2 regions of the Achromobacter sp. SX5 genome follow, and region 2 is predicted to be linked to the other one. Evidence: riboswitches for the same ligand, from Rfam matches in the RefSeq annotation. Region 2 holds a riboswitch; the other holds the start of a gene.

Region 1 (5,800 bases), 1.2 Mb from region 2:
CGACGCCGCCGCGCACGCCGACCTTCAGGGGTTTGGCGTCGGCCGAAAAGGCCGGGCCGTGGAACATCGCCGCCGAGGCCAGCACCACGCCAAGCAGCTTCTTGAAAATACGGGGAGTCATTTTGGAATCGCCTCTCAGGCTAGGGCCTGTTCACACTAAAAGGAGCCACGCATGAGTACCCAAATGAGCGCCTATCAAGGCGCGAAGCGCAGTCGTGGCAGGTCCCCGGCGAGCATTCGCAACGCGGAGAGGCGCTCATTTGGGTACTCACCCTTCGGGCAGGCCGGTAATCGGGCGCCAGGCGTCGTTGCACTCACCTTGCGTGGCACAGCCACGCGGCGGCGAGCGCGCCTAGCCTGGCGCCCGATTACCGGCCTGTGCGTGGCTCCTTTTAGTGTGAACAGGCCCTAAACGGTTATAAGAGAAACGATTCTAGGGACGGGCACGCCCGGCGCGAACGAAGACTTCGTTCGGTGCTTATGGCCGGGGCGTTTGGTTATGGCCGCGCGGCATATGCGCGCGGCGCGCCGAAAACGTTCAGAACGGCTTGACGACCACCAGCGCGACGATCGCGGAAGCCGCGACCACGGTGAACGGCGCGTACCAATCGATCAGCGGCGGACGCTGCGCGCCGCCGCCGGCCATGCGGCGCAAGGCCTTGCTCTGGACGCCCAGCAGCGCCGACAGCGCCAGCGCGATGGCGATCTTCACCCAGATCCAGTTCATGATGAACCAGCCGAAGGTCACGGCCAGGTGCAGGCCGACCAGCCAGGCCAGCACCATGGCCGGCGTGGTCACGTACAGGGTCCAGCGGCGCAGCGCGCCGAGCATCCTGCTTTCTTTCGGGGCTTCGCCGCCTTCCTGGGGCTGCGAGGACAGCAGGAACAGCGACACGAACAGCGAGCCGCCCAGCCAGGCGACCACGGCCGCCACGTGGAGCATTTTCAGGAATTGGTATGTCATGGCCGGCATTATCGCCGCAGGCGCGCGCCGCGGCGAACCGGCTTGCAACGGCAATTTGCGCTACGGCAAAGCGGCGGCCCGGCGCGGCCTTACTTGGCGGCGTCGGCGCCTGCCGGCGGCGGGCTGCCCGCCGGCGCCGCCTTGCTGTCCGAAGGCGCGGCCGCCTTGCTGTCCGCGGGCGCGGCCTTGCCATTGGCGGCCGGCGTATCACTGGCGGCCGCCGGGTTCAAGGTGTCGGCCGGCGCGTCCGGCGACACCGCGGGCTCGGCCGGCGCGGGCTTGGGCGGCGTCTTGCCGCGTCCGGCCGGCGCCGGCTGCGGCGCCGAAGCGGCCTGCGCGTCCGGCAGGAAGCGCTGCAACAGCTGGAAAAATCCGTCGTAGAACTGGGGCCGCGCCACCGTCTGGCTGGCGGTCTTGACCAGCGAATCGTCGCTGGCGCCGAACGGCATGGACACCTGGCCCAGCACGCTCACGCCCACGCTGGCCGAATTGGCGGTGCGCTTGATCGAATAGCGGTCCTGCATCGCGGTGGCGAACACCGTCGAGCGCTCGTTCGACGCGCCATCGGCGGCGCATTCGATATTGAAGCTGATCTGCGTATGCTGGCCGTCCTCGGCCTGGAAATTCTTGTGCCCGGTCACGCGCGCCGACTCGAAGCGGTCGATCAGATAGCCCTGGCTCAGCAAGGCCCGCCGGCCCGCGTCGCAGGCGGCCACGCTGCTGGCGGCGACGCCGCGCGAGTAGGTGTCGTTCTGGGTGAAGTCCTCCTTCTCGTACGCGGGCTTGGGGGAGGAGCATCCGGCCACGGCGCCCGTCAGGGCGGCGAGCAGGATCAGGGACGGACGGCGGGTGATACGAGGCATGTATGGGTCCGCGAGCCGGCGGCTTGCGGCAATGTGATGCGTGAACGTCGGTTATAGCGCATCCCCCCGCCTCAAGCCTTTACCAGGAATGAACAGTTCAACAGAGAGGTAACAGGCGATATAACAGGGACAAAACGAACGGCTACTGGGACTAACCCCTGGTCCCACGCCGCCGGATTTTGGCTATTCTGCCCGCGTCGATCCAAAACCCCGCAGAAGAGACCTGCCCGCCGCGGCAGGCGCCGACGGAGCAACCGCCCCGGAAACTCTCAGGCAACCAGGACTGCGCGGTCTAGACAATCTGGAGAGCGGCGCCGCGCGCGCCCACCGAAGGGGAACCCGCCGCCCTCCGCGCGGCGCGTGAAACTCTCAGGTACCAAGACAGATGGGGTGCTGCGGCCGGGTGGCCGCGGCCACCCTACCCTTGGAGCGACCATGCCCCGCATCGCCATCATCGGCGCCGGCATCACCGGCGTCACGTCCGCCCATGCCCTGAACAAGCTGGGATTCGACGTCACCGTCTACGACCGCCAGCGCTACCCCGCCATGGAGACTTCCTACGCCAACGGCGGCCAGCTGTCGGCCAGCAACGCCGAGGTCTGGAACAGCGTGTCCACCATCATGAAAGGCCTGCGCTGGCTGGGCCGCCACGACGCCCCGCTGCTGCTCAATCCGCGTCCGGGCTGGCACAAGTATTCCTGGCTGGCCCAGTTCATCGGGCAGATCCGCAACTATCGCCAGAACACCATCGAGACCACCCGCCTGGCCATCGAGGCGCGCCAGCACCTTTACGCCATGGCCGAAGAAGAAGGCATCGATTTCGACCTGGAGCGCCGCGGCATCCTGCACATCTACCACGACGCGGCCAGCTTCGACACCGCGCGCCGCGCCAACGCGCTGCTGCGGCAAGGCGGGCTGGAGCGCTACGAGGTAACCGCGGAAGAAGCGCGCCGCATCGAGCCGGCCCTGCAGACCGCCTGCCACGCCGGCTTCTACACGCCGTCGGACGCCACCGGCGACATCCACAAGTTCACCAGCGGCCTGGCCCGCGCCTGCCAGCGCCGCGGCGTGCGGTTCGTGCAGGACGCCGACATCACCGCCATCGCGCACGAGGGCGGCGCCTACCGTCTGGACCTGGCGGCAGGCGCGCTGCCGGCCCGCCAGGAATCGGCCGACGCCGTGGTGATCTGCGCCGGCGCGGCCAGCCGCCAGTTCGCGCGGCAGCTCGGAGACTCGCTCAACATCTACCCGGTCAAGGGCTATTCGATCAGCGTGCACCTGGACGACGAGGCCAGCCGCGCCGCCGCGCCCTGCGTGAGCCTGCTGGACGAGGCCGCCAAGATCGTCACCAGCCGCCTGGGCGACCGCTTCCGCGTGGCCGGCACGGCGGAATTCAACGGGTTCAACCTGGACATCCGGGCCGAACGCGTGCAGCCGCTGGTGGACTGGACCCGCCGCCACTTCCCCGGCGTGCGCACCGCGCGCGTGGTGCCGTGGTGCGGGCTGCGCCCGATGACGCCGAACATGATGCCCAGGGTCGGCCCCGGCAAGCGGCCGGGGGTGTTCTACAACACCGGCCACGGCCACCTGGGATGGACGCTGTCGGCCGCGACCGCCCAGATGCTGGCGGCCAGCGTCCAGGCGGGCATGGGCCGGGCCTGAGCCCTGCGGCGCTCAATGCGCCGCGACCGCTTCCCTGCTGTCCTGCTCGACGGCGCGCGGCGGCGCGCCTTCCGCGCCCGGCGGGCAGGCGTTCTTGCAGATCCGCCCGTCCTTCATCACCAGGCTGATGCGGTCCGGGTCGATCAGCAGCGACAGGTCCTCCAGCGGATTGCCGTCGACCATGACCACGTCCGCCAGATAGCCGGGACGCAGCATGCCCAGCTCGTGCGGCCGCTGCATGATCTCCCCGCCCAGCCGGGTGGCCGACACCAGCGCCTCGGTGGGCGTCATGCCGACATAATCCACGAAATACTGGAGATCGGAGGCGTTGGTTCCGTGCGGCATCCAGGCGAAGCCGTAGTCTCCGCCAGGCAGGATGCGTATGCCGCGCCGGTGCATCTTGCGCAGCGATTCGGCGGCGATCTCCAGTTCGCGCTTGTAGCCCATCTGCTCGGCGGCGGCGGGCGTGATGCCGTAGTCGGAAGCATGGAAGGCGGTGCGAACCAGCCAGCCGATGCCCGGCGCCACGAAGTGCCTGTCCTTGTTGGCTTCCAGCATGTCGAGCGCCTCGTCGTCGGCGAAGCTGGCGTGATAGATCATCTCGATGCCGTGCCGCACGCATTGCTTGACCGATTCGCTCGAACGCGCGTGCGCCGCCACGCGCTTGCCGAAACGCTTGGCCTCGGCCGCCAGCATGGCGATCTCCTCTTCCGAGAATGGCGACATTTCGGCCGGCAGCCCGGCGATGTACTCGCCCGACAGATTGATCTTCAGGTGGTCGACGCCGTACTTGATGAAGGTGCGCGCCGACCGCCGGATCTCTTCGGGGCCGCTGCAGACGCTGCCGAAGCTGAGTTCATCGAACGGCATGTGCGGCAGCGTGTTGTCGCCCAGCGCGCCGATCGTGGTGATCTCCTGGCTGCCCGCCAGGTAGCGGGGGCCGGGGCATTCCCCCGCGTCGATCGCGTTGCGCAGCACCACGTCCAGGCGCGGCTTGGCGGCCGCCGCGCCGACGGCCGAGGTCCAGCCCATCTCCAGATAGCGCTTGGCCACGCGCACGCACCAGAGTATGTGTTCCTCCGGCGGCATGAACTGGATGGCGGCGAGCGAGGGCTGGTCGTTCCACGAGAAATGCGTGTGCGCCTCGGTCATCCCGGGCATCAGGAAGCGGCCGCGGCCGTCGATGACGCGCGCGCCATCGCGGCTCACCTGCCGCGGCGCGCGCGCGACCTCGGCGATGCGCGCGCCGTCGATCAGCACCTCGCCCTTGAACACGGCTTCGCCGCTGCCATCGAAGATGGCGACATTGGTAATGGCAATTCTGGACATGACAAGTCTCCTCCGGCCCGCGCCGCGGGCCGGCTTTCTTATGTTGAAACGCCAGGAAAAGAGCGGCTAACGCTGCGCCGCGTAGAACTCCCGCAGGGCCTGCACGCAGGCCTGGGGCTGTTCATAGGTCGTCCAGTGTCCGCAATCGCCGAACACCACGTAACGGCTTGCCGCGATGCGGCCGGCCAGTGCCTCGACGTTGGCCGGCGGCGCCACGCCGTCCTGGTCGCCGGTCACCAGCAGCGCCGGCACGTCCAGCGATTCCACGGCGGCGGGCTGCGCGCCGGCCAGCGCCTCGCAGCTTTGCGCATAGCCTTCCGGCGGCTGGCGCATCACGCTTTCGCGCACCAGCGCCAGCACCGCGGGCTGATCCTGCTTGGTCCGGGCGCTGGTCGCGCCCTTGACGATGGCGTCCGCGATCTCCTGCATGGCCGCGTCGCCGCCGCGCGCCAGCTCGGCGCGCGCGCGGATGCCGGCGCGTCCGGCGTCGGGCGGCGCGGCCAGCGGCCCGAACAGGGCCAGCGACCTGACCCGGCCGGGGTGCGCCACGGCGAAATGCTGGGCCACGATGGTGCCCAGGGAATGCGCGGCGATGTGCAGCGTATCGATCTTCAGTTCCGCCAGCATGCCGGCCAGCGCGTCCACGTAGGTCTGGATGGACAAGGGCTGCGAACCCAGCGGCGAGCGCGCGCTGCCCGGCAGGTCCGGACGGATGACGCGCAAGCCCTCGAACGCGCCCATCACCGGCGTCCAGGTGTTGGAAGAGCCGCCCAGGCCGTGTATGCACAACAGCGCCGGCCCCTCGCCGTCGATTTCCACCGCCAGACCGTTGACGTAGTTCGTGCTCATGCTTGCTCCTCGACAAACGTGTTCTCGATGACGCCCAGACCCTCGACCTCCACGCGCACCACGTCGCCGGCGGCCAGATAGCGCGGCGGCTGCATGCCCATGCCCACGCCCGCGGGCGTGCCCGTCGCGATCA
Region 2 (5,800 bases):
CGTTGGAGATGTCCAGCCCGGTCAGGTCGGCGACCATGGTCTGGTAGTTCAGCAGGGCTTCAAGGCGGCCCTGCGAGATTTCGGGCTGGTACGGCGTGTAGGCCGTGTACCAGGCGGGATTTTCGAGGATGTTGCGCAGCACCACGTTGGGCGTGTGGGTGCCGTAGTACCCCTGGCCGATGTAGCTGCGGTAGACCTGGTTGCGGCCGGCGATCTGCTTGAGCTCGGCCAGCACGTCGGTTTCGCTGCGCGACTGCGGCAGCGCCAGCGGGGCCTGGCTGCGGATCTTGGGCGGCACGACTTCGTCGATCAGGGCGTCCAGGCTGGGGCTGCCGATGACGGCGAGCATGGCGGCCTGGTCGGCGTCGGAAGGGCCGATGTGGCGGGGAATGAAGTCGGTATGGGTGTCTAGGGCGCGCGACATGGGGGGAGATCTCGGGATGGCGGGGACGGACGCGATGGCGGCTTGCGCGGGCGGACGGACCGCCCGCGCAAGAACCGGCTTAGCCGTTGGCGACGGCTTCGTAGCCGGCGGCGTCCAGCAGCTTGTCGGCGTCGGCGGCGTTGACCGGCTTGATCTTGAAGATCCAGGCGGTGAAGGCGGATTCGTTGATCAGGTTGGGGTTGTTTTCGAGTTCTTCGTTGAACGCGACGATTTCGCCGGCCACGGGCGCGTAGATGTCGGAGGCGGCCTTGACCGACTCGACCACGCCGGCGGTCTCGCCGGCCTTCAGCTGGGCGCCGACCTTCACGTCGCCGACGAAAACCAGGTCGCCCAGCTGGTCCTGGGCGGTATCGGTGATGCCGACGACGAACACGTCGCCCTCGGCTTTGACCCATTCATGGGACTCGGTGTACTTGCGATCGGTGGGCAGACTCATGGGAGCTCCTGGGAATACGGGTAGATGAATGGTGTTGCGCGCCTCGCGCGGGCGGCCATGGCGTCCCGCGCGAAGCTTCGAGTTTACGAGTGTTCGACGGCCTTGCCGTTACGCACGAAGGGCAATTTGCAGGCCAGGGCGGGCACCCATTTGCCGCGGATGTCGACCTCGACCGTGTCGCCGGGCTTGACGCTCTGCGGCAGGCGGGCGAAACCGATGGACACGCCCAGCGTGGGCGACATGGTGCCGCTGGTCAGCTCGCCCATGCCGTCCTTGGTGCGCACGGCCATGTGCGCGCGCATGACGCCGCGTTCCTGCAGCTTCAGGCCGAGGAAGGCGGCCGGGGTGGCGAACTGTTCCAGCGCCTCGCGGCCGATGAAGCGGCGCTCGGCGTCCTTCAGCGACACCGTCCAGGTCAGGCCGGCCTGGTTCGGCTGGATCAGTTCGTCCATGTCCTGGCCGTAGAGGTTCATGCCGGCTTCCAGGCGCAGCGTATCGCGCGCGCCCAGGCCGCAGGGACGCACGCCCTGGGCGGCCAGGTCGCGCCACAACTGCACCACTTCGGTGGCGGGCAGCACGATTTCGAAGCCGTCCTCGCCGGTGTAGCCGGTGCGGGCCACCAGCGTGTCATCGCCGACCACGGCGGCCACGAACGGGGTCAGCGGCTCGGTGGCGGCCTGCCAGGCCGGGCGCGCGGCCCACACCTTGGCGCGGGCGTTGGGGCCCTGCACGGCCACCATGGCGAGGTCGCGGCGGGCCGTGATGGCCACGTCGAAACCGCCGGCCTGCTTGACGCGCTGCATCCAGGCGATGTCCTTGTCGGCGGTGCCGGCGTTGACCACCACACGCCATTCGTCGGCGGCGAAGAAATAGATGATGAGATCGTCGATCACGCCGCCCTGCGGGTTCAGCATGCAGCTGTACAGCGCCTTGCCGGGCACGGTCAGCTTGGCCACGTCGTTGGCGACCAGGCGCTGCAGGAAGGCGAATGCGTCCGGGCCGGCAATGTCCACGTTCAGCATGTGCGAGACGTCGAACATGCCCGCGTCCTGGCGCACGGCGTGGTGCTCTTCCAGTTGCGAGCCGTAGGCCAGCGGCATGTCCCAGCCGCCGAAATCGACCATTCGGGCGCCGGCGGCGACGTGTTCTTCGGCTAGCGGGGTGCGTTTGAGGGTTGCGGACATGCGCGGAAACTCCGGGGCGGCTTGGTTGCCAGGGTTACGGAATGCCGGTGGTGCCAGGCGGGCTGCGCCCTGCACTACGGCTGAATCTTCCGCCCCTCTGTCCTTTTGCCTGAGAGTTGCCCCGCTAGGCGGGTTTGCACCTTCGGCGCCTGGGCTGCTCGACATGTCCCTTGTTTCAGGGGCGGCGCCAGGTCTCTCCAGAGTACTGTTTTGCCGTGTCCACGCGGTGATAAACCGGGACGGGGCAAGCATGGGCGGTATGGGTTACCTGAGCGATTCCGGGCGAATTGCGCCTTCGGCGGCGGCCGGATGGACAGGCCGCTCTCTCCCGCAACATGCGTGACAGCGGCGAAAGCATACAACGAAAGCCATCGGCAGGGAATGGGAACCGCGGCCCGTGCTAGCCCAACGCGGTATCCAGCAGCATCATCAGCACGAAGCCCAGCATCAGCCCGCAGGTGGCGTAGACCTCGTGCCCCTTGCGGTGCGACTCGGGGATGATCTCGTGGCTGATGACGAACAGCATGGCGCCGGCGGCGAAGCCCAGGCCCCAGGGCAGCATCGGCGCCGACCAGCCGACCACGGCCGCGCCCAGCACCGCGCCCAGGGGCTCGACCATGCCCGACAGCATGCCCAGCGCCGCCGCGAAGGCCCGCGGATAGCCCGCGGCCAGCAGCGCCACGGCCACCACCAGCCCCTCGGGGATGTCCTGGATCGCGATGCCGGTGGCCAGCGCGGTGCCGCGCAAGGGATCGTTGCCGGCGTAGCCCACGCCGATGGCCAGGCCCTCGGGCAGGTTGTGCAGCGTGATGGCGAACACGAACAGCCAGGTGCGGCGCAGCCGGTGCGCCTCGATGCCTTCGCGTCCCTTGATGAAATGCTCGTGCGGCAGCGTGCGGTCCATGAGCAGCAGCACCGCGGCCCCCAGCAGCACGGCGCCCGCCACCGTAAGCCCTGCCCCCCAGGGGCCGTAGCCCAGCCCGCGCGCCGCGGCGATGCCGGGCGCCACCAGTGAGAAGGCGCTGGCCGCCAGCATCACGCCGGCGCCGAAGCCGAACATGCTGTCCTGCAGTTTCTGCGGAATGCTGCGGGCGAACAGGATGGGCACGGTGCCCAGCGCCGTCGCGGCGGCCGCCACCAGCCCGCCCAGCAAGGCGTCGGCCACGTGCGGCGCGCGCACGTCCAGGTACGCCCACAACTGGTGCAGGGCCAGGCAGGAAACCAGCACGGCCAGCGTCCAGACGCTGATGCTGGTGGCGGCGGGCCGCACACGATGGCGGCTGAAGGTATTCATACGGCGCTGCCCTCCTTCAGAGAGTCGCGTTCAGCGCTGCGCCGCGGCGTAGCGGCGCGCCACTTCAGGCCAGTTGACGACATTGTAGAAGGCCGCGATGTATTCCGGCCTGCGGTTCTGGTACTTCAGGTAATAGGCATGCTCCCAGACGTCCAGCCCCAGGATGGGCGTATTGCCGTGCATCAGCGGGCTGTCCTGGTTGGCGCTGCTCTCGACCGTCAGCCGGCCCTCGGGCGTGACCGAGAGCCAGGCCCAGCCGCTACCGAAACGGGTCAGCGCGGCCTTGGTGAACGCCTCGCGGAACGCGTCCATGCCGCCCAGCTCGGACGCGATGGCGGCGGCCAGCGCGCCGTCGGGCGCGCCGCCGCCGGCCGGCGACATCACGGCCCAGAACAGGCTGTGGTTGGCGTGGCCGCCGCCGTGGTTGCGCACCGCGCCGCGCACGGCCTCGGGCAGCTGCTCCAGGCGCGCCACCAGCGCTTCGACCGGCTCGTCGGCGGCGATGCCGGCCCCTTCCAGCGCGGCGTTCAGGCTGTTGACGTAGGTCTGGTGATGCTTGCTGTAGTGGATCTCCATCGTCATCGCGTCGATGTGCGGCTCCAGCGCGTCGTAGGCGTACGGCAAGGGGGGCAGTGTGTAGGCCATGTGTATCTCCGTGGGTGGCGCGCCCAAAATAGGACGGGCGAACTCAATCCTTGAAATACAAATGATATTTATTTTTATTTAACGCCGCAACGCCGATATTTCCATCCCGGCCATAGCCGCGCGCTATCGGCGCCGCCGTCCTACAGCGCGCGCCCGCAGGCCACGCCCGAGGCCCAGGCCCACTGGAAGTTGTAGCCGCCCAGCCAGCCCGTGACGTCCACGGTTTCGCCGATGAAATAAAGGCCGGGCACGGCCTTGGCCTGCATGGATTTCTGGTCCAGGCCGCGCGTGTCCACGCCGCCGCGCATGACTTCGGCCTTCTTGTAGCCGGCCGTACCGCTGGGCACCAGCGTCCATTGGTGGATGTCCTGGGCCAGCGCGCGCAGGGTCTTGTCGGGCGCGTCGGCCAGGCGCAGCGCCGCCAGCCCGGGCTTGCCGGCCTGCTCGGCCAGGTGCAGCCAGCGGTCGGCCAGGCGCTTGGGCCACAGCCCGCCCAGCACGGTGTGCAGCTGCTGGCGGTTGCCGGACTTCGAGGCCAGCAGCTCGGCGGCTAGGTCGCGGCCCGGCGCCAGGTCCACCACGATGGGTTCGCCCGGCTTCCAGAAACTGGATATCTGCAGGATGGCCGGCCCCGACAGGCCGCGATGGGTGAACAGCAGGTCTTCCAGGAATTCGCCGCGCGCCTTGCCCTGCCCCGTGTGCAGGCCGACTTCCAGCGCCACGCCGGACAGCTCCGACAGCGGCTGCCATTGCGCGGCATCGAAGGTCAGCGGCACCAGGGCGGGCCGCGGCTCGACCACTTTCAGGCCGAACTGGCGCGCGATCTTCAGGCCGAAGTCGGTGGCGCCCAGCTGCGGAATCGCCATGCCGCCGGTGGCCACCACCAGCTTGGCCGCGCGGATCGTTCCCTGGCCGGTGTGCAGCGTGTAGCCCTGTTCGCCGTGGCCGATCTCGGCCACCGGACAGTTCATGCGCCACTGCACCGCGCCGGCGTCGCATTCGGCGCGCAGCATGTCGATAATGGATTCGCTGGAATCGTCGCAGAACAGCTGGCCGCGGTGCTTCTCGTGCCAGGCGATGCGGTGACGCTTGAGCAGCGCCAGGAAGTCCTGCGGCGTGTAGCCCGCCAGGGCCGAGCGGCAGAAATGCGGGTTCTCGGACAGGAAGTTGGCCGGCCCGGCGCCGATGTTGGTGAAGTTGCAGCGTCCGCCACCGGAGATGCGGATTTTTTCGGCCAGGCGCTGCGCGTGGTCGACCAGCACCACGCGCAGGCCGCGCTGGCCGGCCACCGCTGCGCACATCATGCCGGCGGCGCCGGCGCCGATCACGGCTACATCGAACATCGACACGCGCGACCCGTCACTCTTCCTTCAGGCAGTCGACGTAGTAGCGCTTCTCGCCGTCCTCGCCCACTTCGTCGGCCAGGCCGTGGATGTAGGTCTCGAAGCCGGGGAAGCGTTCGTTGAACTCGCGCGCGAACTGCAGGTACTGGACGATGGTGCGGTTGAAGCGCTCGCCCGGAATCAGCAGCGGGATGCCCGGCGGGTACGGCGTCAGCAGCACGCCGGTGACGCGGCCTTCCAGCTTGTCGATCTCGACGCGCTCGACTTCGCGGTGCGCCATGCGGGCGAACGCGTCCGAGGGCTTGAGCGCCGGAACCATGTCGCTCAGGTACATCTCGGTGGTCAGGCGGGCCACGTCGCGCTCGCGGTAGGCCTCGTGGATCTGCTGGCACAGGTCGCGCAGGCCCATGCGCTCGTAGCGGCGATGGTCGCGGCAGAATTCCGGCAGGATGC

The links. A riboswitch is a leader RNA that binds a small molecule or an ion and turns the genes downstream of it on or off. The one in region 2 is predicted to bind glycine.
Region 1: it holds a riboswitch for glycine, as region 2 does, so the genes downstream of both, AC1M14_RS09445 (D-amino acid dehydrogenase) here and gcvT (glycine cleavage system aminomethyltransferase GcvT) in region 2, are expected to answer to the same signal.

Annotation. Positions count from the first base shown of each region.
Region 1 is NZ_CM160041.1:2,000,913-2,006,712, reverse strand. Features, by position in the region: gene AC1M14_RS09460 (MetQ/NlpA family ABC transporter substrate-binding protein) at 1-121, opposite strand, end outside; gene AC1M14_RS09455 (CopD family protein) at 539-964, opposite strand; gene AC1M14_RS09450 (DUF2242 domain-containing protein) at 1,054-1,827, opposite strand; glycine riboswitch at 2,031-2,123, shown strand; glycine riboswitch at 2,125-2,216, shown strand; gene AC1M14_RS09445 (D-amino acid dehydrogenase) at 2,263-3,489, shown strand; gene AC1M14_RS09440 (metal-dependent hydrolase family protein) at 3,502-4,818, opposite strand; gene AC1M14_RS09435 (alpha/beta fold hydrolase) at 4,885-5,667, opposite strand; gene AC1M14_RS09430 (fumarylacetoacetate hydrolase family protein) at 5,664-5,800, opposite strand, start outside.
Region 2 is NZ_CM160041.1:830,543-836,342, reverse strand. Features, by position in the region: gene gcvP (aminomethyl-transferring glycine dehydrogenase) at 1-424, opposite strand, end outside; gene gcvH (glycine cleavage system protein GcvH) at 504-881, opposite strand; gene gcvT (glycine cleavage system aminomethyltransferase GcvT) at 965-2,065, opposite strand; glycine riboswitch at 2,153-2,276, opposite strand; glycine riboswitch at 2,311-2,406, opposite strand; gene AC1M14_RS03855 (ZIP family metal transporter) at 2,466-3,359, opposite strand; gene AC1M14_RS03850 (superoxide dismutase) at 3,390-4,004, opposite strand; gene AC1M14_RS03845 (BaiN/RdsA family NAD(P)/FAD-dependent oxidoreductase) at 4,145-5,347, opposite strand; gene AC1M14_RS03840 (arginine/lysine/ornithine decarboxylase) at 5,364-5,800, opposite strand, start outside.